3 regions of the Priestia flexa genome follow, and region 3 is predicted to be linked to each of the others. Evidence: riboswitches for the same ligand, from Rfam matches in the RefSeq annotation. Region 3 holds a riboswitch; each other region holds the start of a gene.
The links. A riboswitch is a leader RNA that binds a small molecule or an ion and turns the genes downstream of it on or off. The one in region 3 is predicted to bind cyclic di-AMP.
Positions count from the first base shown of each region.

Region 1: another riboswitch for cyclic di-AMP. It lies ahead of LZP85_RS12670 (dicarboxylate/amino acid:cation symporter); the one in region 3 lies ahead of LZP85_RS12155 (potassium channel family protein).
Region 2: another riboswitch for cyclic di-AMP. It lies ahead of LZP85_RS01480 (glutamate/proton symporter GltT); the one in region 3 lies ahead of LZP85_RS12155 (potassium channel family protein).

Region 1 covers NZ_CP090431.1:2,447,879-2,459,056, reverse strand. Annotated here, with positions in the region: gene LZP85_RS12700 (ATP-binding protein) at 1-245, shown strand, start outside; gene LZP85_RS12695 (NAD(P)/FAD-dependent oxidoreductase) at 444-1,913, shown strand; gene LZP85_RS12690 (ABC transporter permease) at 1,947-3,857, opposite strand; gene LZP85_RS12685 (ABC transporter ATP-binding protein) at 3,832-4,602, opposite strand; gene LZP85_RS12680 (sensor histidine kinase) at 4,733-5,734, opposite strand; gene LZP85_RS12675 (response regulator transcription factor) at 5,731-6,432, opposite strand; cyclic di-AMP (ydaO/yuaA leader) riboswitch at 7,004-7,158, shown strand; gene LZP85_RS12670 (dicarboxylate/amino acid:cation symporter) at 7,372-8,598, shown strand; gene LZP85_RS12665 (aspartate aminotransferase family protein) at 8,800-10,164, shown strand; gene LZP85_RS12660 (CoA transferase subunit A) at 10,157-10,858, shown strand; gene LZP85_RS12655 (3-oxoacid CoA-transferase subunit B) at 10,843-11,178, shown strand, end outside.
Region 2 covers NZ_CP090431.1:273,245-284,422, reverse strand. Annotated here, with positions in the region: gene bioB (biotin synthase BioB) at 1-315, opposite strand, end outside; gene LZP85_RS01510 (hypothetical protein) at 467-2,017, opposite strand; gene LZP85_RS01505 (sigma-54 interaction domain-containing protein) at 2,184-3,596, opposite strand; gene LZP85_RS01500 (GntP family permease) at 3,913-5,361, shown strand; gene LZP85_RS01495 (EcsC family protein) at 5,450-6,250, opposite strand; gene LZP85_RS01490 (DedA family protein) at 6,313-6,912, opposite strand; gene ytvI (sporulation integral membrane protein YtvI) at 7,100-8,131, opposite strand; gene LZP85_RS01480 (glutamate/proton symporter GltT) at 8,368-9,648, opposite strand; cyclic di-AMP (ydaO/yuaA leader) riboswitch at 9,745-9,891, opposite strand; gene LZP85_RS01475 (undecaprenyl-diphosphate phosphatase) at 10,063-10,887, opposite strand; gene brnQ (branched-chain amino acid transport system II carrier protein) at 11,037-11,178, opposite strand, start outside.
Region 3 covers NZ_CP090431.1:2,346,806-2,357,983, forward strand. Annotated here, with positions in the region: gene LZP85_RS12145 (S8 family peptidase) at 1-653, opposite strand, end outside; gene LZP85_RS12150 (TrkH family potassium uptake protein) at 1,590-2,915, opposite strand; gene LZP85_RS12155 (potassium channel family protein) at 2,919-3,578, opposite strand; cyclic di-AMP (ydaO/yuaA leader) riboswitch at 3,711-3,850, opposite strand; gene LZP85_RS12160 (Lrp/AsnC family transcriptional regulator) at 4,042-4,497, shown strand; gene LZP85_RS12165 (hypothetical protein) at 4,967-5,593, opposite strand; gene LZP85_RS12170 (S1C family serine protease) at 5,590-6,810, opposite strand; gene LZP85_RS12175 (response regulator transcription factor) at 7,083-7,754, shown strand; gene LZP85_RS12180 (sensor histidine kinase) at 7,751-9,127, shown strand; gene LZP85_RS12185 (SpoIID/LytB domain-containing protein) at 9,151-11,178, opposite strand, start outside.

The sequences.
Region 1 (11,178 bases), 100 kb from region 3:
AAAAACGAAATGGATATGGCGTAGTAACAATTGAAGATCAGGGTTGCGGAATAGACGAACAATCATTAGCTCGTTTAGGAGAACCGTTCTATTCTACAAAGCAAACGGGAACGGGTTTAGGGCTAATGGTTAGCTATCAAATTATTGAACAACATCAGGGGCATATTTCATTTACAAGTCAAATAGGAGTGGGCACAAAAGTTGAAATTGCGATTCCGCATGTAAAAGAGCCAGTGAATGTATAGTAGCAGTACTATTTATTCGCTGGTTTTTTTATTCGTGCGTAAAAGGCGAATGTTATATTTTTATTTTTTTATAACGTTCGTGTTTATTGTTGACGTAAGCGTTTTTGTCTGATATAGTATCAAATGGCTAGAAGATAACCGAATAATAAATAAAAAACGGTTGATGAAAAATAAAAAGGTTAACGGGGGAATGTATTGATGAATCAAAACTATGATGTAATTGTTGTAGGAGCAGGCCCAGCTGGAATTTTTACTTGTTATGAATTAACGCTAAAACTACCTGAAGCAAAAGTGTTGTTAATTGATAAAGGACACGATATTTACCGAAGGAATTGTCCGATTCTTCAGAAAAAAATTGTGAAATGTCCGCCGGCGAATAATAAAAAAGATTTTGCAGGCTGTTTGCCCGCTTGTTCAATTACCAATGGATTTGGTGGAGCAGGCGCATATTCAGATGGGAAATTCAATATTACAAGTGAATTTGGGGGATGGATGACGGATTATCTCCCTGAATCACAGGTGGTAGATTTAATTAAATACGTAGATGAAATTAACTTAAAGCACGGGGCAACAGATTCGATTACAGACCCGTTAACTGATAAAGTACGTGAAATTGAAAAACGGGGCTACGCAGCAGGCTTAAAACTACTGCGTGCGCAAGTTCGTCACTTAGGGACGGAACAAAATTTAGAAATTTTGAAAAGCATTTATGAATATTTAAAAGAACGCATCGACATGCAGTATAAAACAGAAGTTGCTGATTTTGTTACAGAGAAAATTGATGGGAAGCACATTGTACGCGGAATTGAGCTTAAAAATGGGGAAATGCTAACTGCTGATAAAGTGGTAGTATCTCCAGGGCGAGATGGTTCAAAATGGATGACTGACTTATTAAAAAAACGTCGATTAAAAATGATTAACAACCAAGTTGATATTGGCGTTCGTGTTGAGACTTCAGATATCGTAATGGAAGAGATTAATAAGCATCTATACGAAGGTAAATTCATTTATAATACATCAGTTGGTACGCGAGTAAGAACGTTCTGTAGCAACCCCTCAGGACATGTAGTTGTTGAGAATCATTCTGGAATCATGCTTGCAAACGGCCACGCTTATAAAGACCCGAAGCTTGGAAGTAAGAATACGAACTTTGCGCTGCTTGTATCTCATAAATTCTCAGAACCGTTTGATCAACCAAATGAATATGCACATGAAGTATCAAGGTTAGCAAATATGCTATCAAATGGGGGATTAGTTGTACAGAAGTACGGTGATATTCTAAAAGGTCGTCGCTCCACACCAGCTCGTATTAAAGAAGGTTTCTTAGAGCCAACGTTAAAAGAAGCAGTCCCAGGAGATCTTGGGCTTGTTCTTCCTTACAACACAATGAAGAGTCTAATTGAAATGACGGAAGCATTAGATCATGTAACGCCAGGCTTAGCTTCTGAACACACGCTTTTTTACGGAGTAGAAGCGAAGTTTTACTCTGCACGTCCAAAACTAACGGATCGCTTTGAAACAGAGATTTCAGGCTTATATGTTGGAGGAGACGGAGCCGGCATCACGCGAGGATTAGCTCAGGCAAGTGCTTGTGGCGTATGGGTGGCACGAGATATTGTTGAGAAATTAAAAGATGAAAAAAGAAAAGAACAGCCAGCAATGGTATAAGAAAAAGCGGACGCATAGGTCCGCTTTTTTTATTTACATAATAGCTTTTTTAATATGTTTTAAATAACGGAAGCGAATGAATAAGAAATACACTACCTGAACAGCTCCAAATCCAAGCAGAACGACTGCAGTTTCCTTAACAACTGAGAATTCAAATAAGCCTTGAAGAGCTTTAAACGCAAACACGCTGTGTACAAACGCTACAAGAATGGGAACAAAAAATAATAAAACAAGCTGAGGCGTAATAATTTTATTGAGCTCAGACTTAGTTAAACCAACTTTTGCAATCATTTGATACTGGCGCTTATCATAGTCAAGGTCTGTATACAAACGGAAGTATAAAAAGCTTCCTGCTGCAATGAAGAAGACACAGCCGACTAAAAGTGCCACGAAAAGAGCAGTGCGATACATTTCCATCATCATATTGTAATCATATCCAGCTGATGAGAAATAGAAAGCTGGATCACTCGTATAATTCCCAGTATAAATGCCGTCTTCTCCGTTATATAAACTTAAGCCAATGTCTTTTGTTTCGACCCAATCTTTAGTTACAAATCCGTAATAGTGAGTTGTTGACGTAGGGTTTTTAATTTGTTTATAAAGCTCATTTGGAATGACGTACAAATCATAGCCGATCATTCCAGAAGAAAAGTAAGGTGCATCAATAATTTTTGCTACGTTGAATGTTAGATTGCTTTCACTTAAAGTAATGGGTTTCATCTTTTCATCTAAAAACGTATTATAAGTGACTGTGCTGACATAATGACCTTCATTTTCTTTTAACTTAAGTGGTTTTTCACGAGCTGCAATAGCCATCGCATTATAATCAGACAAGGAGATAAGCTCAACTTTTTTATTCGTTTCTTTTCCTGTTTGTTCGATTAACGTTACTTTGATTTCATTATACGATAAGTCGTTTTTATTAAAATCATCTCGAATGGCTTGTACCTGTGCTTTTTCGTTCGGGTTTTGATCCGATGATTGATAGACAACGGGAATTTGAGCACGTTCGTCGAATAGCTTTTTTGAGCCTCCCATCGCCGATAAGGTTCCAATTGCACAAAAAGCAACGGTTGATACGATTGTTACCATGAAAAACATACGAGCGTTATCTTTCATTCTGTAAGCTAAATCTGAAATGGTAATAAGACGAGTATGATTCCAGTAAAAGCGCTTGTTTTTCTTGAACATTTTTAATAAGAAAACACTTAGCTGCGTATAGAAAAAATAAGTTCCCACAATCGTCATAAGGATAACGATAAAAAAGCGATAGCCAATATTATACATGTTTGCTGTCCACGCTAAGTAATAGCCGCCAATTAATAAACCAGCAGCCAGTAATGATAAAATAATAGAGGTTTTAGGTTCAGGCTTTGGTTTTGATGTAGACTGAAACAAATCTAACAGTTTGTTTGTGCGTACAAAAAAGCTTGTGAAAAATGAAATAACAAGAAATAAAACGGTAAATGCAGCTATTGTTAAGGCGAGTGCTTCCCAAGGAACTAAAAACGAAAGGGGTTTTTCCATGCCAATAACGTAAGATCCAACCATTAAGTAGAGCTTGCCGAGAAGCATTCCAACAAGAATTCCCGTAATGATGGCTGAAAAACCAATGATCATGTTTTCTAAAAAAATCATGGTGTTTAGCTGACGTTTAGACATTCCATGCATAATAAAAATTCCAAATTCACGCTTGCGAGACTTTAAAAATGCGCTGACAGAATACAGGACGAAGAAAAACGAAAATACATAGATAATATATTCAGCCGCCGTCATGCCCTTTTTTGCCATTTCTTTTGTTACACCTTCTGTGACCCCAGGATGAAAAATAAACATTGCATAAAGAAAAAAAACGGCTACAGAAAAGGCGCTGCTTAAAAAGTAAGCTGCATACGTACGCTTATTACGCATCACGTTTTTAAATGCGAGTTGTCGAAAGCTCATGTGCGTCTCCTCCTAAAACTGATAGCATATCAATAATTTGCTGATAAAAAGCTTGACGATTATTTCCGCGGTAAATTTCGTTATAAAGCTGTCCATCTTTAATGAAAATTACGCGATTGCAATAGCTAGCTGCGTGCGCATCATGAGTAACCATCATCATCGTTGCGCGTTCTTGTTCATTTAAATGCTGCAGGGTTTCCATCACATCTTTAGATGCTTTGGAATCTAAGTTTCCAGTTGGCTCATCAGCCAAGATAAGCTGTGGATGGTGGATAATTGCTCGGGCAATGGCGGCTCGTTGCATTTGTCCGCCTGAAATTTCGTACGTGCGCTTTTTTAAGATATGTTCAATGCCGAGTTTACTAGTAATAGCAGCTACTCTCTTGGCCATTTCGGAGCTTTTTACTTTGTCTAAAGCAAGCGGTAAAATAATATTTTCTTCAACAGTTAATGTATCTAATAAATTAAAGTATTGGAAGACAAAACCGAGCTCGCGGCGTCTAAAAAGTGCAATCTCTTTTTTCTTAAGTTGATGAGGATTGCGGTTGTTAATGATTACTTCTCCAGCCGTCGGTGAATCAATGGTAGAAACCATATTGAGCAGGGTTGTTTTCCCGCTTCCGGACGGCCCCATAATGCCAACAAATTCTCCTTTTTCAATTGAAAAGTTAACGCCTTCTAAGGCTTTGTAAGAAACGTTTCCTTCATATACTTTTGTTAAGTTATTGACTTGTAAAATAGGCATAGTCAAACTCCTTTGTAAATGTTTTTTCTTTATAGCCCTATCTTATTGAAATTTGATCTAACGTGCCATGTACTAAGCTTACAGGAATCTTACACTTTTGTAAGAAAGCAAGAGAAGGCTAATCTATATATTAGCCTTCTTGGGTACGAGCGATATTTTGTTGAAAAATTAAGCGTATGGTAGTTCCTTGTCCTTCTTTTGATTCAAGCTCTATCTGATGGTGGAGCTGTTTACAAATTTCTTTTACGAGATAGAGCCCCATCCCTGTAGATTCTTGATATTTCCGACCGTTTTCTCCAGTGAAATAGGGATCGAACACCCGCTTTAGGTCTTGTGATGGAATACCTATTCCTTGATCTTTTACTTCTAATATAACCTGTCTACCTCTTTCAAATGCTGAAATGGTGATGCTTTGATTAATTCCAGCAGAATAGCGGACGGCATTAGTAATAAGCTGTGAACAGGCAAAGTGAATCCACTTTTCATCAGAAGCGACGATGTACTGGGGCGGAACGTTAACTGTTGGAAATACGCGGTTTCGAATAAAAAAGCGTTTATAACTCGAAATAAGGCTAGTTACAACTTTATGTAGAGAAACACTTTCCGCTTGAAAATCATGAGTGAAATCATTCAATCTCGATGTATATAATACAGTCTCTAATCCTTTTTGAATTCGATCCATTTCATCTTGAATGCTCATAAAGATAGGTTCATCTTCATTTTGAATCATAAGGTGAATAACAGATACAGGAGTTTTCATTTGATGAACCCACTGATTCATAAATGTAATATGTTGATTAAGCTTATTTTGATAGTGATACATTTCATTATGAAAGCTTCGAAATTGACTCTCCAGCAGTTCTTTTAACGCTTCTGAAAGCGGGGACTCCTCCTCAGACAATATGCTGTCTTCTGACTTATGTAAGGGATTTGACAGGTGTTTATAAAATGTTTTGTTTGTATAGTAGCGATAGCATAAATAAGTGATGTAGATAACGGTGCTGATTAAAATAGCATAAAGAACAGTAAAAATGTCTCGAAAACCATCTAACGCAAAAATCGTACATACTAAACCCAATTGGATAAGATAAAAAAATGTAAGAGGAAGATGTTCTTTAAAAAACAGCTTCATGCTTTATTTTCCTCTTGAATCCGCAGCATATAGCCTGTACCTCTAATTGTTTCAATCGCTTTTTCGATACCAACATCCCCTAGTTTTTTACGCGTACGCGTCATGTAGACATTTAGAGTATTATCATCAACAAAAAGCTGGTCGTCCCAAATTTTTTCGAGTAATCGATCTCTGCTAACAACTCTTTCTGCTTTATCTAACAATGTTTCAATGAGCTTGCTTTCTGTTTGGCTAAGCTCAACTTCTTTGCTTTGGTAGCGTAATAGTAACCTTTCAGGATATAAAGTTAAGCCGGCGTGCTCTACAATTCGCTCCTGGTTAGTAGGTGCATAGGACCCGTATGCGCGTCGTAGTTGGCTATTTACCTTGGCAATCGCGACATCGTAGTCAAAAGGCTTGGTTAAATAATCATCTGCTCCACTTTCTAACGCCATCACTTGGTCCATTTTTCCATCGCGTGCTGAGATGAAAATGATAGGGCAAGTGGAAAGAGTACGGATTTGTCTGCACCAATAAAAGCCATCATATTTTGGTAAATTCACATCCAATAAGACAAGGTTAGGGTGGTGCTTTTGAAAATCATCAAGTACATCTGTAAATGACGTAACGATATGTACGAGTAAATTATATTTTTCAAGATGTTCTTTTAATAAAGAAGCAATTTTTTGATCATCTTCTACAATTAAGACGGTAAACATGGTTAGGGCTCTCCTCTATAGATAAAAATCAATATATTGTTCTTTATAGTTTATCAAAAAGAGAGGGGAGATTGAAATGGATTTTAGAAAAAAATGTAATTTATGAAATTGCTCGCCAAAAAAGTAAAGTTTAAATTAGCTAAACTTAATTATGGTGAAATTCAGAAAAAAAGATTTACAGATATACATTAAACCAGTATAAAATATGAATATAAAAATGATAATGCTTACAATTATTGTATAAAAATAATATTTAATGAATATTAATTATTTTGTTTTAAATGTTATAAAATGGATTTCTTCTTTATGTGTTTAGTATTACTATACAATTTGTTAGTTGTTATTGGTATGAGGTGCTATTTTAAGTTGGAATGTCGTTTGGTAAAGAATAGTTTAGTTTATAACGAACATAAATACGAATATAAAATATACATAAAATGTGAGAAAATGTGACATGAAAATAAAAAAAACGACAGTATTTTGAATTTTTTTTGTATATTATCTTGACAAAGTGATAGGAAATGAATTTTAATAAAGAAGTAAGTTATTGCAGTTTAAAACTATTACATCAAAATAACAGTTGCTTAATTTCAGATTGAAAGAAAGCGGGGGACCCAAATTTGTGCAGACAAGCACTAGGGGTGAATCTTAACTTAATAGTTAAGTAGGGTAACTCACATACCCGAATCCGACAGCTAACCTCGTCAGCATTTTGTGGGAGAGTACATGGAAGGTTTGAAAACCAGAGAGGGCTCTCATGGTTTTTTTTGTACACTTTTTTCGATGATTTTAAAAAAAAGCAGCTGGAGCTCGTTCTATTCTGAAAATTTCAAAAATAATATAAATTAAAAGTAGTTATTCTTTTTGGAATATTCAACCTGTTAATCTTGGTAGTTATTAAATTAATAATATAATTTGTTTATATGAGGGGGTTCATCAATGAAACTATCAACAAAGATTATCATTGCACTAATTATTGGTGCTGTTGTAGGTGTCTTGTTAAATACGTTTTCACCAGGGACGTTTACAACACTAGATAAATATTTATTTACGCCGCTTGGGCAAATCTTTTTAAATCTTATTAAGATGCTTGTTGTACCGATTGTCTTTTTCTCAATTGTACTTGGCGTTGCAGGTTTGGGAGATCCGAAGAAACTTGGCCGCATCGGCGGTAAAACAATTGGTTACTTTTTAATTACGACAACAATTGCTATTACAATTGCTATTATCTTAGCATTTATTATTAAGCCAGGCACAGTTGGAACATTCGACACAGCAAATGCTTCCTTTGAAGCACAAGAAGCACCTCCTGTAGGTGAAACATTACTAAACATGATTCCTACTAACCCAGTTCTAGCAATGACTGAAGGAAACATGCTTCAAATTATCGTATTCTCAATCTTTATTGGATTTGGAATTACGATGTTAGGTAATAAAGCAAAAGGACTATATAACATTATCGATCAAGGTAATGAGCTTATGATGTACCTTGTAAACTTAGTGATGAAGTTTGCTCCATACGGTACGTTTGGTTTAATCGCAACTGCGGTTGGTAGCCAAGGATGGGGAGCGATTAAAGCAATGGGGCTTTACATGTCAGTAGTTGTGCTTGCGCTATTTGTTCACGCTATCTTAACGTACGGTGGATCTATAGCGCTGTTAGCAAAGCGCAACCCAATTGAGTTCTTTAAAGGCTTTGCACCAGCTATGACTGTTGGTTTTAGTACATCAAGCAGTAATGCGACGTTGCCAATTGCAATGAACGTAGCTCAGAAAAATCTTCGTGTACCGGAATCCATCAGTAGTTTTGTTCAGCCATTAGGTGCAACAATTAACATGGATGGAACAGCAATTATGCAAGGGGTAGCAACTGTTTTCATCGCTCAGGTGTACGGAGTAGATTTATCATTCAGTGCACTAATTACAGTTGTTGTAACAGCAGTTCTTGCAAGTATTGGAACAGCGGGTGTTCCAGGTGTTGGACTTATCATGTTAGCGATGGTACTTTCAGCAGTTGGCTTACCAGTAGAAGGTATCGCATTAATCATCGGTATTGACCGCTTGCTTGATATGATTCGTACATCGGTTAACATTACAGGGGATGCTGCGTGTGCAGTAATTGTTGCCGAGTCTGAAGCAAGAAGAGCTGAAAAAGCAGGAGCTTAATGTAATGCATTAACCAGTAGGGGATGACTGGAGAATGACAAACAAAGGATTTTTGATACGATAAAAAGGCTCACTCTTTACGTTTAAACGTAAGGAGTGAGCCTTTTTCTGTTTTAGTGAAAACAATCCTTTTTACTTAGCAAAAACAGTGTCCATATGGCATAGAATCTAATAGAAGTCTGCTGACAAGGAGGAATCGCGATGAATGATAAGTCTTTATCGAACTTGATCAAACCACTGTTAAACGCTTGGTATCCTACGATTTCTCACGGAACGGGAGTTTATTTGTATGACGTGGAAGGCAAAAAATATTTAGATGGATCATCTGGTGCCGTGACGGCAAACGTTGGACATGGTGTTCAAGAGATTATTGATAAAATGAATGACCAAGCAAAAAAAGTTGCGTTTGTCTATCGCTCTCAGTTTACAAGTGAACCTGCTGAAAGCTTAGCAGCACGGCTCTGTGAACTGAGCAATCATCATTTTCAGTTTGTGTTTTTTGTTAATAGCGGGACAGAAGCAACAGAAACCGCAATGAAAATGGCTATTCAGCATTGGCAGGAAAAAGGGAAGCCTCAAAAAATAAAAGTATTATCAAGATGGATGAGTTATCACGGCATTACGATTGGTGCTTTGTCCATGTCAGGGCATGCGGGTAGAAGAAAAAGATTTGTACCTTTACTAGAAGAATACCCTTCTGTTTCACCACCTTATTGCTATCGATGTCCATTTGAAAAAACGTATCCATCCTGTGATTTAGCGTGCGCAAACGAACTCGAAAGAGTCATTAAGCGTACAGGAAGCGAGCAAATTGCTGCTTTTATTACGGAGCCTATCATTGGAGCAGCTGGAGCAGCTATAACGCCACCTGATGGATATTACGAGCGAATTCGAGAGATTTGCGATAAATATGATGTTTTATGGATTGTAGATGAAGTAATGACGGGGATGGGGCGTACAGGAAAAGTTTTTGCTTATGAACATTGGAAAGCCAAGCCGGATCTTTTGACTCTTGGTAAAGGTTTAAGTGCTGGATATACTCCAATTGCAGCAACAGTTGCTACTAAAAGCGTACTAGCGCCCGTATTAAATGGATCTAATCTCATTATGAGTGGGCATACATTAAGTGCAAATCCGCTTTCTTCAGCCGTTGCGTTGGCCGTGCTGGATTATATACAGAATCATTCTTTAATAGAAGCAGTGGAGAGTAAGGGAGCATATTTATATGCGAAGCTTAAGAGCTTGCAACAGCAAGTAAACATTATCGGAGATATACGAGGGAAAGGGTTATTGCTAGGATTAGAGCTTGTTCAAAACCTGAATTCTAAAGCTTCATTTCCTTCATCGTTTGAATTAACGTCTAGGGTTATTCAAAAAGCTCAAGATAAAGGCCTTTTATTATACCCATCTCAAGCTGGAGAAGATGGAGTAGAAGGAGACGGAATTATTATTTCACCTCCATATACTATTACGTCACACGAAATTGATGAGCTGGTGGGATTATTAACTGTGACGATGGTTGAGATTGAAAAAGAACTGGGGGGAGAGGAAGAGAAAAATGAATAATCTTCAAAATAGGTTTCATAAAATGATTAAAAGCACAGATGTTATGAGCTATGTTCAAAATGATATGACAATCATGTTTGGAGGGTTTGGAGGGGTAGGTACAGCTCCTACTGTAATTGAAGAAATTTTAAAAAGTGATGTTAACGGGTTAACGCTTATTTGTAATGATGCAGGTTTCCCAACCATTGGTGTAGGAAAGCTTGTATGTGAACAGCGAATTAAAAAGCTCATTGCTTCGCACATTGGTTCGAATCCGGTTGCTGGTAAACAGATGAACGATGGAATACTAGAAGTAGAATTTTCTCCTCAAGGAACGCTTGTTGAGAGAATTCGAGCAGCCGGAGTGGGCATCGGTGGGGTATTAATTGATGTGGGGATTGAAACTGACGTAATTTGTGTGGGAAAGCAAATGATCACTCTATCAGGCAAAACGTTTTTAGTTGAGACGCCGTTAGAAGCAGATGTATCGATTGTTTACGCTAAGAAAGCAGATGAATTTGGAAACTTGCTGTATGATAAAAGCGCTCGTAATACGAATCCGCTTGTAGCTATGGCTGGAAAAGTAACGATTGCTGAAGTAGAAGAAATTGTCCCATTAGGTGAACTTAATCCTGATTCAATTGTGACTCCAGGTGTATTTGTAAACTATATTGTACAGTCAAAAGGGGTGAATTGGAAATGGGTTTGGGAATAGATAATCGTCATCGAATTGCTAAGAGAGCTGCTCAGGAAATTGAAAATGGAATGATTGTAAATCTAGGTATTGGAATTCCATCGCTTATTCCAAACTATGTTCCTTCGGCGATAGCGGTTATGTTTCATGCGGAAAATGGAATTGTTGGAATCGGTCCTTCTCCATTGGAAGGGCAAGAAGATGAAAATGCTTGCAATGCAGCGGGTTATCCTATTACTACGCTTTCAGGGTCTTCCTATTGTGATAGTGCAATTGCTTTTGGAATGATTCGAAAAGGATACGTTGATATGACTATTCTAGGAGCGCTAGAAGTCAGTGAA
Region 2 (11,178 bases), 1.9 Mb from region 3:
TTCAAATGCACCTTCAACGATTTTTTCTTGTGTTAACCAAGCATATTTATCAATTGGTGCCTCTGAAATAATAGACTGTGAACAGTAACCACAGTCTTCCGGACACAGTCCTGACTTTGTATTAATAATCATATTTAACTTTACTTTCCGTCCATAGTAATGGTGCCTAATTTGATAAGCGGCATTCATAATGTTTAAAATTTGTTCATCTGGAACAGTTAGTATTTGGTGAGCTTCTTCTTTTGTTAGGGCGTATCCTTCTTCAATAACCTGATTAGCTAGTTTTCCCCAATCCTTTATATAGGCTGCTTTCATGGCAATCCCCTCCCTCTAAATATGTTAATCTATATAAAATAAAAGTTAACATTTACCATAGATAAATGTCAACAAAATATATAAATAAGTTAACATTTAGACAAACATAAAAAAGCAGGTATCTTTAAAAGCTACCTGCTAAACCACTTTATTATAAATCTCTTTTAACCAATTGGATAACGCCAGATTTCAGACATCTGAATGTATGAAATCCTGAACTTAGAAATTGATTTTCACTATGAACCAACTTCCCTAAACAGTTAAATATCTTTATTTGCCATGTTCCACCTGTTAGCTTTACAATCATCGTCTCTTCTTCCGATCCGTTCACAATTGTACATAACTGATTATCTTTCTTTAACTGAATAGCAGTAGAATCATAGCGCACTATTAAACTCTCATTCTCATGCTGTACGCTCATAACCGCATTCAACTGGGCTGAACTAGCTCTTATCTTTTTAACATTTAGAAGGTTGCTATGATTCTTCCAAAATGTAATCCAATAAGATAATAGCTGAGAGTGTTCATAGCTTAAGTGCTTTAAGTTAATACTAACATGCGGAACTGCAAATAATGTGTTAATTAAATAGAGTGAGGCATTTTCTGCACTTTCATTTTCGTGCCATTGAATAATAGGTGATTGAATTGATTGATTTGGATACAAATACCGCAAATTTTTTATGTGTAATCGTTCTACCGCTCGATCACCCATCATGAAAGAAGAGGGAAAACTATAGTGAAGCGATTGCTTATCAACCATAAAACAGCCAACTTCTAAAACTTGAACCCCTTTTTGAAGGCTAGTAATATGCTTTAATAAACGATAAACCATATGTTCCGTGTCGTCACAATCAGAACTCGCTTGTACTCGAAGCTCTATTCGGTCAAACTTCCACTTATCTAAGAGCTGCTGCATATGTGTTAAGATATGTAGCCTCCTCGCGCTAAACTGCTCATTTGTGAGATAAACAGACAATGTGTAGTCCAGCTCCATTTGATGAATGTGCCCAATATGTTTTTGAATTGAAGCATCATGTTCCCTATCCTCTAACAAATCTTTTACTACTTCATACGAGACTTCAGCAACGATTCGTTCAAAACCAAGCTGCTTAGCTATATAGACATTTTCTTCAATTTCTTGGATTTCTGAAGGAAACGCACCTGTACATACATAAGTGGGAGAAGATACATGTTTTTTCGAAAAGTGAGCAAACACATTTCCTTTGTGTTCATGCCATTCTTTTAACTCTACTAGAGACTGTTCATATGGAATATCTCGTGTGTCGATGCGAATTTCGCACTCGTATTCTGCATTATTTAAAGGTATCTCCACCTGAAGGCTAAAGTTCATTGTCATTTTTGCTTGATCAAAGGCCATAAAAAGAGCAACATACCTTGATGTATCTGAACAGGTTACGCTATACCGATTTTCACCTTGATCATTATAAAAGCTATTAAGGTACGGTAGCTTTCTCATATCCTGGTCATCAAAACGTATACGAGACTGATTGAATAGCCAATAGCCATGAATATCCGTGCATGGATTTGTCCATTCTAACGATAGTTTTGCCCCTGCAGTCGCATGATTATTTTTCACCTTTACTTTTACCAAATGAATACCATCTTCATTTGTTTCATCTAATAGAACATGCATGGTTGGTGATTTGATAACTTCAAAGTTCAAATATTGTTTTACAGCCATTTTCTTACCACCCTCTTGTAAGCGTATACAATCTATTCCATTACTTTTTTTGTTAGTTTTATTTTATGTGTAAAACTACTTTCTCTCAATGGTAAATAACTAACGAAATAAAAGTACTTTTTTGCTTTAAACAAAACAAGCATGATGATTTATGCGCATCATGCTTTTAATCAATTCCATATCGCTTACATTTATCATAAAAGCTTGTTTTACCAATTTCTAAGAGCTTAGCTGCTTGCTGTTTGTTTCCATTCGTACTTTTTAAAGCTTTTATGATTGCTTCTTTTTCGGCTTGTGCCACCACGTCCTTTAGTGATGGGACCTCATCCTTTTCTGTCATCACTAAGCCTTTGCTTTCTTTTTTTATATCTTGATTGCCTCCTTCAAGGTCTTGAAGATATAAAGGTAAATGAGATAAGAGAATAGTTTGACCATCTAAAATATTAACAGCTCTCTCCAATACATTTTCTAATTCACGTATATTGCCAGGCCACGAATGCTTTTGTAACTGCTGTAACACCTCGTTTGATAATTTGAGATTAGGGCGATGAAAGTGCCGCTCTAGTTTTTTTAACAGCACATAAGCAATTTCAGGTAAATCTTCTTTTCGCTCACGAAGAGGTGGGATATCAACTTTAATAACATTCAAGCGATAATATAAATCTTCTCGAAACTCACCCTTTTCCACCATTTCTTCTAAATTTCGATGGGTAGCGGCAATAATTCGCACATCAATATCGATGGTTTTTTGACCCCCAACTCGTTCTAGCTCTTTCTCTTGTACCACACGCAGCAGCTTGCTTTGCATTTGAAGAGGCATATCACCTACTTCATCTAAAAAGATTGTACCTCTATGAGCTAGCTCAAATTTCCCTTTTTTCCCTCCTCTACGAGCACCTGTAAACGCACCTTCTTCATACCCAAACAGTTCAGATTCTAAAAGTTGCTGAGGAATAGATGCACAGTTGACTCGAACAAGCGGAAAGAAGCACCGCGAACTCGCTTGGTGAATTGCGTGAGCAAATAATTCTTTCCCAGTCCCAGATTCTCCTAATAACAAAACAGCAGATTTACTGTTGGCCACTCTTTCAGCTAACTGTTTAGCCAAGAGAAACCTTTCATTATCTCCAATAAGATCTTGAAAACTATATTTACTTTCCGATTCGTGCTCAAGTTTTTTCTTATAATAATTTAATTCTTCTAATAGAGGCTGTATTTTTTCAGAATAAGCTAGCCAATCTTTAGCATTCCGAAACATTACCGTTCCCACAGCTCCAACTAATTCATTGTCTACATATAAAGGATATCTATTTGCAATCATCTCATTCCCTTTAATAAAATGAATGCTAGCTACTTCTGCTTGGCCTGTTTGAGTCACAATATGCATTCTTGAGTTTTCAATCACTTCTTGAACAGAGCGTCCAATTGCTTGTTCAACAGTCGTATGTAAAAACTCACAGTAAGCTTTATTTATATAAAGGATTTCCCCCTGAACATTTACTACAACGATCCATTCTGTTGCTACATTTAAAATCTCTTCAAACCATTTATCAGGAATTCGATTTTTATTAGCCATCATCGCTCCTCCTATGTACACGCTTCTACTATCTATTATACCAAACTCTCCTTGTACAATTGTTTTCATTCCGGAAAAACGGATTTTTTCCGGATTTGCGGAAGTAAACATCTCTCATATTCCGGTTTTTCGGAAATAAAAATTATACTTCTCTATATTTCTATTCAAATATCCAGACTTTGTTTATTATTGTCTGATTTTTAGAAGTTGGCACGAATCTTGCAAATATATTTCGTTAAGTAAACGCTTACATTATTTTTTATAAAAGGAGGATTATATCGATTTAATAAAGTAAAGAACGCTATGGGGGGGATTTGAAATGGAACTAGTTATTATCCTTTTATCACTTAGTCTTTTAATGTTTGTCGCATATCGCGGATTTTCAGTTATTTTATTTGCACCGATCTGTGCACTTTTTGCTGTTGTGCTAACTGAGCCAAGCTATGTATTACCTTTCTTTTCAAATATTTTTATGGAAAAGATGGTAGGATTTATCAAGCTTTATTTTCCCGTTTTCTTACTAGGGGCTATTTTTGGTAAAGTCGTTGAAATGTCAGGGTTGGCTGAAACGATTGCTAAAACAATTGTACAAGTTGTTGGTGCAAAGCGTGCAATTTTAGCTATTGTCATCATGGGAGCGATTCTAACTTATAGTGGAGTTAGCTTATTTGTTGTTGTTTTTGCTATCTATCCATTTGCAGCTAATCTATTTCGAGAAGCCAATATTCCTAAAAGGCTTATTCCAGGAACGATTGCATTAGGTGCCTTTACGTTTACAATGGATGCTTTACCAGGTACTCCACAGATTCAAAACGTTATTCCAACTACTTTCTTCAAAACTGATATTTATGCTGCACCGATGCTCGGTATTATTGGAGCCATTTTCGTCTTACTTGTAGGGATGAAGTATTTAGAAGCTCGTCGTAAAAAAGCAGAAGCTGCTGGTGAAGGATACTACGGCTTTGACCACGAAACTGCAGCTGCAGCTGAGAAGCTAGAAAATGATGTAACAACAGGAGAAGAAGAAACAAGTACGAAAAGTGAAAAACCAACCTTGCCTCGTCAAATCTTAGCGTTTGTACCACTCATTTTAGTAGGTGTTATGAATAAAGTATTTACAATGGCTTTGCCTGTTTGGTATCCAAATGGCTTTGATTTTACTGCCATTGGTCTTGACTCCTTTGGAAAAGTTGAGCTTTCATCTGTACTTGCTATTTGGTCAGTTCAAATGGCTCTAGTAGTAGGGATTATTGCGACACTACTGTATGATTGGAAAAAGGTAAAAGTAAACTTTCAAGCAGGTCTTAACACCAGTATCAGCGGGGCATTGTTAGCTTCTATGAACACGGGTGCTGAATATGGTTTTGGAGGCGTTATTGCTGCTCTTCCAGGCTTTGGTGTTATTAGTAAAGGAATTTCCGAGACATTTACAAATCCACTTGTTAACGGTGCTGTGACTACAACAACATTGGCTGGTATAACTGGTTCTGCATCAGGCGGTATGGGAATTGCATTAAGCGCTATGTCAGAAAAGTATTTAGCGGCAATTAATCAGTTTAATATACCACCTGAAGTGATGCACCGCGTTATTTCGATGGCATCAGGCGGTATGGATACACTTCCACATAACGGTGCTGTTATTACGCTTCTTGCAGTAACAGGTTTGACTCACCGTCAAGCATATCGAGATATTTTTGCAATTACGATCATTAAAACGCTAGCGGTTTTTGTCATCATTGCACTTTACACTTTCTTCGGTATTGTTTAAGGTAAAAAGCATCCTTTCTTAGTAGCAAGGATGCTTTTTTATCGACATATTTCCCTAGAAATAATGTTATTTCGCAGGAAATGTCTTATTATGACTCTTGTAAATTCTTTTCTTGTTCTAATCGTTCTAAGATGCGGCGTTTACGATAAAGCATCGTCCCTATTTCTCCAATGTCTCCAATCGCCTGCTTATTTACATAAGCACCGAAGATCATACCTGCTATAGGAATCATTTGAAAAAGTTTTTTCCATCCCCAGTTATCTCGATAAGTCGTAAATACCTCTCTCCAACCTTGAAGCTGCGATAAGCTTTGTTCTCGCTTCCCTTCTGATAGCTCTTCTAAAATTGCTCGCTTACCTACAATGTCAGAGGATGAGAACTGCATGCACTTTACCATAAACACACGCTCTTCTTGTTTTGTCGGGTCGTATCCATAGGAAACAGCTACTTCTTGTAGCGTTTTTAAAGTTAGCCCTAGTACAAACGGTACATCAATAGCCAGCGTGAAGATACCACCAATTCCAGTCGTAGCACCTTGAATTTTAGCATTTTTTTGACGTGCCTCCACAAAGGCATTTGCTAACTCATCCATTTCTTGAATAGATAACTGCTGAATATCCGTTAATGTTAAATCTTTTTCTTTTAAGCGTTTAGATGCTTTTTCTAACGTAGCGGAAGTATTAGCTAAATATTGGCCTCCGTTATCAATGTACTTAGCAACCTCGTCAAGAAGCTTTTCTATTTTTTCGTGGATAAACCTAGGCGTGACTTTATCAAGCGCTGCAAAAGGTAAGCGAAGCAGCTTTTCCCAAAAGAATAGTCCCTTTTGACTTTTTTCCCACTTTTCAATCTTCTTTAATTCTTTAGCCAGCTGTTCAGTCGTTTCCATATGCTTTCCCCTTTCTACATAAAGCGCCCAGACAACTAATTTGCTGGACGCTCTCTTTTCCCTTATGCTTTTTGTTTCTTTTTCACATATTTAAACGTAAAGAAAATAATAATGATAACTAATAGTCCAATTCCAATCGGCTGCATATATTGAGATACAATAGGTCCAACATCTTCCCATTTTGGGCCTAACTTATAACCCAGATATACGTAAAGAGCCGTAATTGGTAACATCGCTACAAACGTGTAAATAGAAAATTGCCAAACGTTCATTTTTGCCATTCCGCAAGGAAGCGAGATGGCTGTACGTACTCCAGGAATAAAGCGACCAAAAAAGGCTACTCCTGCCCCATATTTATTAAAAAATCGATCTGCTGCATCGATTTCCTTTTCTTTTACTAGAAAATACTTTCCATATTTTAAGACAAGTGGACGCCCACCATAGCGACCAAGAGCATAAAGTGTTAATGGTCCAAACACGCCTCCAACTGTTCCTGCTAAAATAGCTAAATAAAGGTTCATGTCACCTTGATATACCCAATATCCTACGAGTGGTAAGACTAGCTCTGCTGGGACAAATTCAAACGTTAGCGCTAAGATAACGCCGAAATACGAAAGTTGCTTAAGCGCTTCTACTAGTGATAAAACAATTGTTTCTAACAAACGACTTCCTCCTTAGTTAACTTACTGCTCTATAACAAAACGTGATATTTTAAAGCTTCACAAGTCATAATTGTATATTAATCCCCTTTAATTGAAAAGTAAAAAAAGAACGAATGCTGTCAATCTAACGAATTAACGAGTCGTTCTGTAAAAAATCCCAACAAAAAAAGCACTAGATTACTAGTGCCTAAATTTTAAAGTTAATTTGGATGACGCCAACTTTTCGAAGCGCATCATATAAGATGACAAGAGCTGGACCTAAAAACAGCCCCACAAACCCTAGCAATTTAAATCCAATATACAGGCTAATTAACGCAGCTAAAGGAGAAATTCCCATGTTTGTTGAAAAAACTTTTGGTTCTACAACTCTTCGAACGACGGTAATCACCCCAAATAAAATAAATAGACCAATTGCCAACGAGTCTTGACCTTGAGTTAAAGCAAATATTCCCCATGGAACTAGAACGGAACCTGTTCCTAGAATTGGTAGAATATCAACGATAACGATTAAAAGACTCAATAAAGCCGTGTACGGAACATTTAATAGCCATAGCCCAACATAAGCCATCACAAATGTTAAAAGACTCAATACAATCTGAGCTTTAATGAAGCCAACACCTGCTTGCATTAATTGCGTAATAACAATCTTTGTTTTATATTTCGTTTCATCTGTTAAAAACGATTTTACTTTTTCTTTTATGTTCGGTAGCTCTAAGCTAATGAATACTAAAGCAACTAAATAAATCAGAAATTCTAGCAAGAAGCCTGGAACGGTTGCAGCAAAGCTAATAATTAACTCAACGGTTCCTTTTAATAGTGTATCCAATGAATTAATGGTGCTTTCGATTGCGTTTTCAATGGATGAAATGACTTCTGTAGGAAGAGCGTTTGAATAATACTTCCACTTAATAATGTTAGGATAAATTGTTGTTTCATAAAGCTCTTTTACAAAAGAAGGCGTAACTTTTGAGAGAGCCACTACTTGCGTTACAATTGTACGAATAATAAAGAAACCAATTAATGTTATGGATACAACATATAATAAAAACGCTACTAATACAGCATAGATTCGACTAAACTTCAAAGAATGCTGCAACTTTTGAATAAGACCTTCTAGAACAATTGCTGTTAATAATGCAAAGACAATTGGTAAGCTATAAGGAATTAAAAAACAAGCTGCAATAATCGATACAATAATTGCTATGCGCTTCTTCCACATATGTAAATGCCTCCCACGCTTTCTTCCTAAATTCACTCACATGCCACATACTAGAGCACGCTCAGCTTGTTTATTTAAAAACATATCTGTTGTTACCTACTATAATTATAGGTTTAATTTCTTTATTAATAAAGAACTAATCAAAAAATTATCAAAAAAGCTACTTACCTGTTCATAAAAATAGAACCGGTAAGTAGCCTTATGCATTAAGCATTGTTACGAGATTAGAAGATACATTAGCTAGCTACTTTTGCCTCTCTCGACTGTTTCATCACTTCATTAGCTTTTATAGGATTGTACTTGCCTTCAGACTTAGACATAACAATTCCTGCAATTGTGTTACCCATTAAGTTTACAACTGTACGAGCCATATCCATAATTCGGTCCACACCGGCAATGAATGCAAGACCTTCGGCTGGAATTCCAATCGTACCTAACGTTGCTAATAATACAACAAATGATGTTCCTGGAACGGCTGCCATCCCTTTTGAAGTAATCATAAGCACTAGGATTAGCGTTAGCTGTTCGACAATTGTTAAGTCAATTCCATAAACCTGTGCCAAGAAAATAGCGGCAATTGCTTGATACAGCACAGATCCATCTAAGTTAAACGTATAACCAATTGGGATAACAAACGATACAATAGCTTTTGGACATCCCATTTTTTCTAATTTGCCCATAATACGCGGTAATACCGTTTCTGAACTTGATGTACTATATGCTAACAGCAATTCATCTTTTAAATAACGCATTAATGTAAAGATATTTACACCAGCCCATTTCGCAACCGCTCCTAAAACCACAATTAAGAAGAACAGTAAACCAGCGTGAACTAGAATAACAAGTTTCGCTAGAGACATTAATGATTCTAAACCAAACTTAGAAACAGTTACACCAATGAGAGCAAAGACCCCGATAGGAGCAACTTTCATCACCATGTTAACAACATGGAACATCGCATGAGAAACGCCATCAAAAAATTGTAAAACAGGCTTTCCACGATCCCCAATAGCTGCTACACCTAATCCAAATAACACGGAGAAAAAGATGATGGCTAACATGTCACCTTCCACTAATGATTGGAAGAAGTTCGTTGGAACAATATGAAGGAACGTTTCTGCAACGGATTTCTCACTTTGTTCTTCACTTGTCTCTACGTACTGGTTAATATCAGTCTTTTGTGCAGATTCAATGTCCACTCCTACACCTGGTTGGAAAGCATTAGCCAATAAAACACCTATAATGATTGCAAACGTTGTGATGACTTCAAAGTAAATGATAGTCTTAGCACCTAATCGGCCTACTTGCTTGCCGTTACCAGCGCCCGCAATACCAACAATTAAGCTTGAGATAACAATTGGAATAACAATCATTTTAATCAGGCGTAAGAATAAGTCGCCCAGCGGCTGTAAATACGTTGCTACTCTTGGATCATTAAACCAAATAACACCAACTAGAATACCTAAAATTAAACCAACAAAAATTTGTGTTGCCATGCCAAACCGCAATTTTTTCATATGTGCTCTCCTCTCTGTTGTAAAGCGATTTTATTTTTTCTGAAAATTAAAAAAAGACCATTCTAAAAGAAAGAATGGTCGACAAAAAGACAATGTTCTTTCTCTCAATAAGCAGACGAGGTTAACTGTCGGATTCGGGTTTGAGAGTACCCTACTTTCACTCAGGAAAGATTCACCCCAAGGCATATGATATACCAAATTTGTGGTTCCCCCGCTCTAATTTAGATTAAGCTTCTTATTAAATTATTTTTCTAAAATATTATACAGAATTAATGTTTTATTCAATAAGAATAATTTATCTGTTTTTCGAAAGCTTGTCAATTTATTTTTATGACTCAAAACTTTTTAACTATATAAATGCCAAAATATAAAACAGCCTTGGTTCTAAATGTAACCAAGGCTGTTTTATCATTCTTAAAAGAATACAAGATAAATAGCAACTGCTAATACAATACGATAAATAGCAAAAGGTACCAATTTTATTCGATTAATTAATTTTAAGAAAAAGCGAATGGAAACAAGCGCTACAATAAAAGCACTAATAAAGCCGGCAATGAAAAAAGGCAATGCATCAATCGTGAAATACTGCCAGTTTTTGATTAATGATAACCCACTAGCTCCTGCCATGATAGGAACAGCCATAATAAAAGTAAAATCAGAAGCTGCTCGGTGACTCATGCCTAAAAGTACCCCACCTGAAATGGTAGCACCAGAACGCGAAAATCCTGGCCATAGAGCGATACACTGAAACAATCCAACACCAATGGCTTGACGATAGGTCATTTGATCTACCGTTTCTGTTTTTGGAATTCTTGAAGCAAAGCGGTCTGCAATAATCATTAAAATTGCTCCTGCAATTAAGCTGACTAACACCGTGTTCAACGAGAACAAATGCTTGTCAATAAAATCTTCAAATAAGAATCCTAATACAGCTGCCGGAAGCAAACCAACGATAACTTGAGAAAGTTTTAATCGATTTGTTACCTGTTCATATTTCTCATTTTTACGATTTAACCCTAATAGATTAATAAAACGATTTCTAAACAAAACAACAACGGCTAGGATCGAGCCTAATTGAATGACAATCTTAAATGTATTAGCAACCTCTGGTGAAAATAGTTCTTTTGAATTCAGCCATAAATCATCTACAATAATCATGTGTCCGGTCGATGATACAGGCGCAAATTCAGTTAGACCTTCTACAATTCCTAAAATAATCGCAACAATAATTTCCCACATTTTTACTCTACCTTTCAAGATTACATAATTTTTTCATCTTCATAGCAAACGTGAATATTCGCTTTTTATCATAATTGTTTGCTGATAAAAACACAATCTTTATTTGAAGAACAAAAAAAGCCCAAACTGGGCTTTTTTTATGGACAATCTTATTTACTATATGATTTAACTTGTTTTGAGTGAACTACTTTACCTTTTAGATTATATAAGCTAAGAAGATAACCGCCCATAGCCCCAGCGATTGCTGGTACTAACCAACCAAATCCTGTGTTATACAATGGCAAAGTCTTT
Region 3 (11,178 bases):
ATAATGTCCATGTCGTTTGCTACAGACCAGTCAATTCCAGCGATGATACTAGAAAGGCTTCCAGAACCGCTGCTTTCAAGTACTTTTACACCGTAAATATCTGCGTTATATGCAACACCAATCGTACCTGTACCGTTGTTTTCAGCACCGATAATCCCTGCTACGTGCGTACCGTGTCCATTATCATCATTATAAGAAGATGTATATGATACAAATGAAGCTCCTCCAGCTACTTTTAAGTCAGGATGATTTGTTGCAACTCCAGTATCAACTACCGCCACTTTTACACCTTGTCCACTTAAACCAGTTGACCAACTTGTAGGAGCCTTCACTTTAGAGATTCCCCAGTCTTGCGTATCAGCTGCTACTGATATACGAATATCTTCTTCTACATAAGCTACATTTGGATCTTTTTCAAGCTTTTCAACCTCACTTGGAGTCATTTCTGCGACGGCAATCGGTAATTCTTTCATTTTCTTTTTCACTTTACCGTTTGCTTTTGTAATACTTTTTTCATTTACGCTACTTTTAAATCCTACAATCACTTGTTCTTTTTCTTCAGTTGCTGCATAAGCTCCTCCAGTAGATGGTATTAACACCCCTGCCGTAATTGCTAACGATGTTACAACCTTTAACCAACTATACTTTTTCATATCATTGCCCCTTTCGTATTTTCCACTGCTAGTTTTAGTAGTTTAGTAGCAGCAGAGACAATCCATTAACTTTACCAGTGAAAGTTGGATTTATTACCTTTAATTATCTATTTTTACAACTTTTTGGCTATAGGTTAATAGGCTGTATAGAAAAGCTGACAAGAGCAAATCTAAGGGCATTTAAAAAGTATTTTTTTTACAATTAAAGAGTATATTTTACTAGTAAGTACAAAAAAATATCTTTAAAATATTCATATTATTATATCACTATCACAAAATAATATTATAGTAATTTTCTAAACATTCTTTAATTTTAAAAACAATAGTAAAGACCTACCCTTCTTTAGTTCTTTATAATTATTATATATATGACTTTATTTCTTTTAATCTAACATGTAAAAAAAGACCATACAAATAGCATGGTCATATACCGATCGAACCAGACAGTTGGGGGAATTGTCATGCATCGGGTCTTTATTAGAGGGCGTTATGATGTGAAAGGAAATCATAATGACTTCCTATTTTACTATATTCACTACAAGAGTTTTTGCAATGGACAAACGTGGATTCTAATACCTTTTTTATTAAACAGTAACACGCCAATCTGCCTTATGACCGTATCTTTTTTCGATTCTAAAACTCAATATCTGCAAAAGCGTAATAAGTCTGGACAGGCTCTCGGTTTCATTAAAAATTTTTAAAAAAATGAATCTAAATTGATTACTTATACGTTATATAGGTAGAAGGCACTTTAACATGACTATAATTGAAAAGGAGGGATTGAGTGGATGCGCAATCAATCAAAATTACCAGGAATCTTAATGGTTACATTCTTTTTAATGATCGCCACAATTTTAGGCGCTACTATTATGTTTTAATTAAAACGAAGACCGTATCCTTTGTTTATCTATGAAAACAAAGAATGCGGTCTCTTTATTATCCAATCAATACATCTTCATTTGGATAACGAATTTTTTCACGTTTTGATTTAGCTAAAGAAAATGCTAAAGTTAACGGACCTATCTTACCTAAAAACATGATAAAAATAATAATAACACGTCCAACGTATGATAGCTCTGGCGTTACTCCCATGGATAAGCCAACTGTTCCAAATGCTGATACAACTTCAAACATCAGCTTTAAAAAAGGCGTGTTCGGTTCCGTTATATTTATTGCAAACGTAGCGAAGAACACAAACATAATTGCGATCATAGAAATAGCTAGTGCTTTTACAACATATACAGTACTTAACCTGCGCTTTAATAAGACAATATCTTCACGTCCTCGAATAAATGAAAGGACGGCAAATGTTATCACAATAAACGTTGTTAACTTTATTCCTCCACCAGTAGACGCACTCCCTGCCCCAATAAACATTAAAATGATCATTAAAAAAGCTGTTGAATCCGTCAAGTTAGCTATGTCAATAGAGTTAAATCCAGCGGTCCTCGTACTAACCGCTTGAAAATACGATGTCCACATCTTGTCACCAAGACTTAAGCTTCCCAACGTTTTGGCGTTTCCATACTCTAAGAAAAAAATAAACAGCATCGCCACAGTATTAATGATAAATGTTCCAATAATCATTAATTTTGAATGTAGGCTAAGCTTTTTGTAAGACTTTTTCTCCCATAAATCCGCCAGTACCGTAAATCCGATTCCCCCAATAATAAATAATAATGAAATCGTAATATTAATGAGTGGATCTCCTGCATACTGCACTAAGCTATCAGATAAAAGGCCAAACCCAGCATTATTAAATGCTGATATTGAATGAAACAAGCTAAAAAATAACCCTTTTTCCCAGCCGAACTCTGGTACCCACCGAATGGCTAAAAAAATCAGTGCAATCAACTCAATGACAAAAGAGAAGATAAAAAGGCGCTTTACTAGAAGAATGACGCCACCAATATTAGTTTGGTTTAAAGCTTGCTGGACCATCATTCGTTCTTTAAAACCGATTTTTTTACCGAGCATAATAAAGATCAGCACGGCAAATGACATGATCCCTAATCCACCTACCTGTATCAGAAGCATAATAATCGTCTGACCAAATACCGTAAAGCGCGTTCCTGTATCTACAACGGCTAATCCCGTTACCGTCATAGCTGAAGTAGAGGTAAACAAGGCGTCTATCCAAGAGATTGGTTCCGTTGTAGAAAATGGAAGCATTAAAAGTAATGCGCCAATAATAATTCCCCCTCCAAAGATTGATGTTAATAATTGGGGGGGCGTTAGCTTAATACTTCTGGCTAAACTCATTGATTATACGCCTTCTTCCTCAAAGCGATTAATATCCCGATTATGTCCAATAACAATGAGCATGTCACCTTCATGGATAATTTCATGGGCTGTTGGTGAAATTACCATTTCACCATTTCCACGTTGAAAACCAATAATATTACACCCATACTTGGAACGGATGTTTAAATCAAATAATGTTTTATTATGAATCTTTTTTGAAGCCATTATTTCTACAATGCTATAGTCCTTTGAAAGTTCAATGTAATCAATAATCTTTTCAGAAACTACGTGATGCGCAATTCGTTTCGCCATATCTCGCTCAGGGTGAATGACCTTATCGGCTCCAATTTTTTCAAGTACTTTTTGATGGTATGAATTTACTGCTTTTACCCACACCTGCTTCACACCCATATCTTTCAGTAACATTGTTACCAATACACTCGCTTCAATATCGTCTCCAAATGATACGATTGCATGATCAACATTTCGAATTCCAAGGCTTTTAAGGCTTGCTTCATCCACACCGTTTACTTGCACTGCATAAGTGGCTGTATTTGTGTACTTATTGACAACTTCTTGATTGCGGTCAATCGCTAGAACATCCACATCTAGATTGATGAATTCTTCTACAAGGCTGCCGCCAAAACGCCCTAATCCTAACACCGCAAATTGCTTTTTCATTTCAAACTTTCCTTTCCTATTCCGGTTTCTCTCTTGTTTTATTGTGCTCTTTTTTTATGATCTTACTTATTGTAACGATTAATTTCCACACAAAAAAAACACAGGAAGGCTCCTGTGTTTTTTACACATTCCATCTCCCCCTCAAAACGCTTGCGAAGTTAGCTGTCGGATTCGGGTTATGAGAGTAACCCTACCTATAAAGGATTCACCCCGAGCACAAAGTGTGCAAAAGTGGTTCCTCCGCTCCTATTAGGATTCAGCGATTTCATCTATTTGTGACTTACTTTAAATGGAAAAATAAGTTATTACTTAAAGTTTCACCTTATCTTACTCCCACATTTTTGGTATGTCAATACCTTTTTTAAATAATAAAATCCCCCTAAAAATAAGAAGGCAAAACGCAGAAATTTTTATCATTTTTCACTATAATAGAATATAAAAATGAAAGAGCTGATGAGAATAGATGAACATTGATCGTATTGATTTACATATTTTAAAGGAGTTAACTACTAACGCTCGACTTTCCATGAGAGAACTTTCAAAATTAGTCAATCTATCAGCCCCTTCGGTTGCTGAGCGGGTTCGAAATTTGGAACAAGTTGGTATTATTAGCGGATACTCTGTCACTATTAATTGTGAAAAATTAGGGCTTCCTATTTCTTGTTTTGTTGAGGCAACAATTAAAAACGGTGAATATCGTCGCTTTAAACAATTTATCGCTACTTATCCATACGCTTTATTTTGTGAACGAATAGCTGGAAAAGCCTGCTTTATTACAAAGTTACAGCTTCCAAACCTTAAGGAACTTGAAAATTTCATCGATGAAGTTACTCCTTTTGCACATACTGTATCTCATATCGGTATTTCTCAAGTCGAAATGAAACCCGGCTTTATCGATTATCTTTTAAAAGAAAAATAAGTTAGACTATGACTACTTCAATTCTTTTCATAAGGCAACCTTACATATTAACATTTAATTGCAAAAAGACGTGATGGTATCATCACGTCTGAGGAGTATGAATGGAGACTAGTCATTTTATTTTCTTTATCTTTATGTATGCGAATTAAACAAAAAAATGCCTTTCAACCAAAAGGTGAAAGGACAATGAATTTTCCGAATAATGAAAGATTTTACAACCCTATCTTATCACTTACAAAAACATTTGTCTATTTCTATTTTTATTCATTTCATTTATATTGCTCTATCACGATAAAAGGGGGCTTCATCAATGAAAAGAACAAACAGAATGAGACTGGGACATAACGAAATGATTCTGTCTCAACAAAAGATATCTGAACGATCAAAAGTATTCAACTGTTGATCGTTCGGATAGATCATTAGCTGAAATACTTATGTCCCAACCTCAGTAATCTATATAAAAGGTGAATCAAGAGACTTGAACGTACTTAACCTGTCTCTTTAATTCATCCTGAACATAGTTATTGATAGCTTTTTGTACAAGCTTTTGAAGGATTGGCTCTTTCGCTTCTTCAACTGTTTTAAATTCAGCGCTATATCCCGCTTTGTCAAAGTAGCCTTTTACATCTTCTTCGGATATTTTGTCTCGAAAGAACTGTTTCGATTGAAAATGAGCTTTAATGTGCTTCTTTACAACTTCTTCTGTAATGTCTAGCTCTTCATAAGCTTGCTCTCTAATTTTTTGACTATAGGAATGTTCAATTTCATTCCACAATTGTTCTGACTGTTGGTTCACCCAATCAGTATTGACAGCTTCTTCCCCTACGTACTTATCAACAATAAGCTGATAAAGAGCATCTTTTCGATAAGAAGAATCGTTCACCGGAGCATCCGGATCTAGAAAGCCTTGTACGGCTAAAAATTCTCGAAGTTCATCACTTGTAATAGGGTCACCTTTGTATATAGCGACCACTTTATTAGACGGCTGTTCATTGTTTAGTGTTGGAAAAACAACTTCTTCTGAAGCATTTACACACCCAGTAATCAACAAGGCAGCGATTAAAAATAGAAATAGCTGCCGTGCTGTGTATATCATTCATCGTTGCCTTGTTGTTTCAACGTTAGTGAAAGGTTTATTTTTTTTCCGTTTCTGTAAACGTCAAGCTTTACTTTATCTCCAATTGCACGCTCCGTGTATAAATACTTGCGCAAGTCACTGGATGTTTTTACTTCTTTACCATCTATCCCTACAATGATGTCTTTTGATTGTAGACCAGCTTCTGAAGCAGCTGAAAAAGGTTCAACTGTCGTAACCACAACACCGTCAGAAGTATCTTCTGTTAGGCCTAGCTCATTTTCTTTAATGGCAGTTGATAAACCTGCTACATCCTGTAGCCCCACTCCCATATATGGTCGATTAATTTTTCCATCTTTCATTAGCTTGTCAATAATAGGTTGAACATCTGCAGTTGGAATAGCAAAACCGATTCCTTCTACACCGTCTTCAGCAATCTTTAAACTATTAATACCAATTACTTGACCAGCAGCATTGATTAATGCTCCACCGCTGTTTCCTGGATTAATAGCTGCGTCTGTTTGAATAACATCCAAGTTCCATTCCCCAGCTGATGTTGTAATGTTTACCGTTCTCTCCGTGCCGCTTACAATACCTTGTGTGACTGTTCTTGAGAACTGCTCACCAAGGGGGTTTCCAATGGCAAGTACCGGTTCTCCAGCCACGAGTGAAGTAGAATCACCAAATTCAGCTACTGCCTCTACGTTTTTAGCATCCATCTCTAAAACAGCTAAATCGGTTAGCGGATCCGCACCTACAATTTGGGCATCCTCTTTCTTCCCATTTGATAACGTAACTTCTACCTTACTTGATCCTTCTATTACGTGGTTGTTTGTTACAACATACGCTTTGTTATTATCTTTTTTAAAAATAACGCCTGAACCTGTTCCAGATTCTGCTGTTTGCGTATCTCCTGAAAAGGGATTTGTTCGCTCTTGGATATTGTTTACGCCTACTACGGCTGGTGAAACTTTATCTACAACGGATACCAGGTCTCCTTGACTTACATTGGTGCTAATAGTTTTTGTAGCAGCTGTAGTTGTAGCGTTTGTTGAAGTAGATGCGGTATTCGTTTGGCTTCCATCATTTGTGAACCCTAGCTGAGGCGCGCTATATAATACAATTCCTCCACCTAATACAGCACCTGCAATGGACGATGCAAGAAATGGTAAAAACCTTCTTTTAGATTTTTCTTCTCTTACATGCTCAGACCGATAAATTGGATATTCTTGTTTCATACCTGGTTCTTGTTGATATTCTGCATCGTATTGAGCTTTCATTTGGTCATTATTAGGTTGACTGTTATATTCACCATCATTGTTATTTTGATTAAAGTCTCTTGGTTCCATATAATTGGCTCCTTTACATTCAATTATGTTTTTCGTTATTTACACTATAAAACAAAAGTTTGGGATAAGTATCAAAAGAATATGGGAAATTGTGAAAAAATTTTTTCTGCTACCAAACACATAGTATAATAGCTTTGAATAGAAAGAGGAGTGTGTATAAAGTGAGCTTTACAATTTACTTAGTCGAAGATGAACAAAACTTAAATGAAGTTTTAACTCTTTATTTACAAAAAGAAGGCTGGTCTGTTACTTCATTTTCAAATGGAACAGATGCCAAAGCAATGATTCATACCCCTCCTAGTCTTTGGGTTTTAGATATCATGCTTCCTGATATCGATGGTTATCATCTCATTCGTGAAATTAAGTCTGCTACCCCTGATATCCCTGTGATTTTCATTTCTGCTAGAGATGCAGATATTGATCGAGTATTAGGGCTTGAAATGGGAAGCGATGACTACTTATCCAAGCCATTCTTGCCTCGTGAGCTCGTTATTCGTGTTCAAAAACTTTTAAACCTTGTGTATGGTCAAAAACAAAAACACGAATCAACAATTGCTATAGGTCCCTATACGTTAGACCTTCATACACGAACTGTATATGAAAACAATCAGACTATTGATTTAACATCAAAAGAATTTGATTTTCTTGTTACATTATCTAAAGACATAGGCCAAGCATTTTCACGCGAGCAGTTATTAGATTCTATATGGGGTGAAGATTACTTCGGTTCAGACCGAGTGGTGGATGATTTAGTACGCAGGGTTCGAAAAAAACTGCCACATGCTCGAATTGAAACCATTTATGGATATGGTTATCGGATGATGAGCACATGAAAAACCGATCTCTTGCTTTTCAAATTTGGCTTGTCATCTCAGGCATATTACTAGTTATCTCACTTTTGTTAGCTACGTTGTTCCCGAGCGCACTTAGACAATTCTTCACCGATGAGATTTATACAAGCATTGAAAACGAACAACATATTTTAAAAGAATACGGGTTGCCTAGTCGCTCTGGCGAATATTATTTTAGCAATGACGAAAACGGGCCATCTTTACGAAACCGTACGGTAGACCACATTTTATTACCTGAAAATGTCGATATTTCCTATCTATCTTCACGCGTTCTGCCTCAAGATTTTTTGAGACACGCACAGGAGCTAGCTCAAGATCAGGAATCAACTGTCGAAAGGTATGAAAAAGACCTGGGTAACCGAACGTTATTTTATGTAATTAGTAAAGTAATCATTAATGACCAGCCTGCATTTTTATTATCGTTTTCATGGGATACGTATCGAAATGCCTTGGCTTCCGCTTTATTTAAGCAGCTATTAGTCGTAATGTCCATCGTTTTTCTTTTAAGCTGGATCCCTTCTATTTGGCTCGCAAAATATTTAAGTCGTCCTCTTGTCTCGCTTGAGAGACATGTTAAGAGAATTGCAGAACAAGAATGGCACGAGCCTGTAACGTTAGACCGCACGGATGAAATTGGAAAATTGGGCTCTTCCATAGAACAAATGCGACAACGACTTATTCGAAAAGAAGAAGCACAACAAACTCTTCTTCAAAATATCTCACATGATTTGAAAACACCTGTAATGGTCATTAGAAGCTACGCTCAATCCATACAAGATGGTATTTATCCAAAAGGAGATTTGCCAAATACTGTTCAAGTCATTGAAGATGAATCACAGAAATTAGAAAAGAAAATTCGTGACTTGTTATATTTAACAAAATTAGATTATCTATCAGCTCACCCTGTTGACCATGAGCTTTTTTCTTTGTCAGAACTTATTTGCGAGGTAGTTGAAAGGCTGCGGTGGAGTCGTACTGAAATTCAATGGGATATTAGAGATGATAAAGTGACAATTGATGGTGATAAAGAGCAGTGGACCAAAGTTATTGAGAACATTTTAGAAAACCAGATTAGATACGCTGAATCATCCATTTCTATCTTTGTTCACAGAAAAATTCGTGAAGGGATAGATATTGTAGAATGTCGAATTGCAAATGACGGACCTCCTATCGAAGAGAGCGTATTATCCACTATTTTTGAACCGTTTGAAAAAGGTTCAAAAGGAGAGTTTGGTATTGGACTCAGTATTGTAAAGCGAATTGTTACTATGCATAATGCGACAATCTCAGTTCAAAACCTAGATAAAGGCGTTTCTTTTACTATTCACATTCCAGCTTCACAAACAAAGCCGTGACGTTTTTGCCACGGCTTTTCCGTTTATTTATTTGCAATTTCTTCTAGTTCATTAACTACAAAGTCGTTTACTACACGACTAGAACCTAATACTGTAAAATCGTTATAGCCACTTAAGATATCAGCTGTACCTGCTGGCAGCTTATCTGCATCGGTTAGGATAACTGGTACACCATGTTTTCCAGCTAGAATTGATCCAGCTAGTGCATCTGGAAAATTAGTTCCCGCTGCTACATAAGCTTTTTTTGTATTGCCAAGTAAGTTCGTCACAACCTTCTGATTTGTGGCGTAGCGATGTTCTCCTGCATATCTCACTCGGTTAGCTGGAAGAGAATTGTAAACTGATTCGTTAACTACTTGTTCAGAACCAATAACAATTGCTTCTGTTTTTCCTTCAAGCACTTGTGCTGTAGCTGCAGGAATTGAAGTTGGTCTTGTTAATACAATTGGAATTCCTTCTTTCGCTGCATATGGAGCTACTGATAAAGCATCTGGGAAGTTTTGTCCATTCACTACAATTACTTTCGAAGAATTTATTTGTTTAGCAATTGCCGCTGACGTCTCAAAGCGATCCGCTCCGCCTAAACGCTGAACTTCCTTAGCACCTAATTGCTTAATTTCATCTAATACTGAATCACGAATAACTCTTGAACTTCCTAACACAATTACTTTTTCAGGCTGCAAGCGCTGAAGCTCTTCTTTTACAGTTGGATGCAATTCATGACCCGTTGTTAGTAATAGCGGAGCATTTTCTTGAACAGCAAGAGGAGCTCCTGCTAGCGCATCTGGGAAATTCCCTCCCGCTGCAATGACAACTGTTCGAGCCGTCGTCCATCCTTCTCTTGCAATTTCTGCAGCTGTATCATAGCGTTCAGGTCCTGCTAAACGCTTTGCTTCACGGTTGTATTGCTGTGTGCGTTCTGCATTCGGGTAGTAAAAGCCTAAAATTTGATCATACGTTTGACCAGCTTTGGCACGATAATAAGCTCCGTATTGACTCATTCCCACACCATGTCCATATCCTAAGCCTTTTAGTACCGTTTCTTTATCAGTAGCATTTTGTTCAGTCACATAGTAACTTTTGATAAGATTTACCCCAATAATTGGACGAATATCAGAAGACTTTACATTATTTAAGCTCAATGTTTTCACATTAAGTTTCCCCTCTGAATCAACATCGTCTTTTACAATAAACTTGACTTCTAAGCTTCCTTTATTATAACGATTACTAGTATTCTTTTCAGTGAATTCTAGCTTTGGAATTGAGACAACCTTAATTTCTTTCCCTTTATAATCTTTTTTCTGTAAATAGGCTTTAATGTTATCAGTAATTTCCTTATCATTTTCTTTAATGGCACTCCACCATTCTTTATAGCGAACTAAGTCTAAGTTTTCTATGTTTATTTGCTGCTTGTTCACTGTTAAATTCCAAGGGTGCTTTGGATCATATGAATCGGTTTGAATTGGTAAATAAGGAAGCGATGTTCCTGACCACGCATTAGCATTTGACTCCGTAACTCCACCATTACTAGATGAATACAGTGCGCTAATTAATTTACCATTATATGTAAGGGTTTGACCATATGATTTCTCAACAGCTGCATTCGTATTAGCATAGACTGTTTTCCCACCGTATACTTGATATTGAATGGTATCATTGATGGTTTTGTTCAGATGCCCCATTGCATATGTACGTGCTGCAATAGCTTGTGCAGTTAATGACTCTACAGGCCAACTTGGAATCATTTCGTTAGGAACGACTCCCTTTAAATACTCTTCCATTGATACATGATTAATTGGTAGTATATATTCGTTACCTTCAATCACAAAATCAAAACTCCCACTATACACTCTTCCTTCAATACGCGTTTCTGCTGTTTGATTAGTATAAAGTTTAAAAGTTGTATCAGCCTTTAATTTGGTAGTTCCTTTATATAAAGAAAGTTTCCCTTGTTCTACCTTTAAGAGATAGGTCTGATTAGCTTCTAATCGAACTCCTTCATAAGATGTCGCTGCATCTTCTGATGTTTGAATTTGAATTTCCTTTTTGTT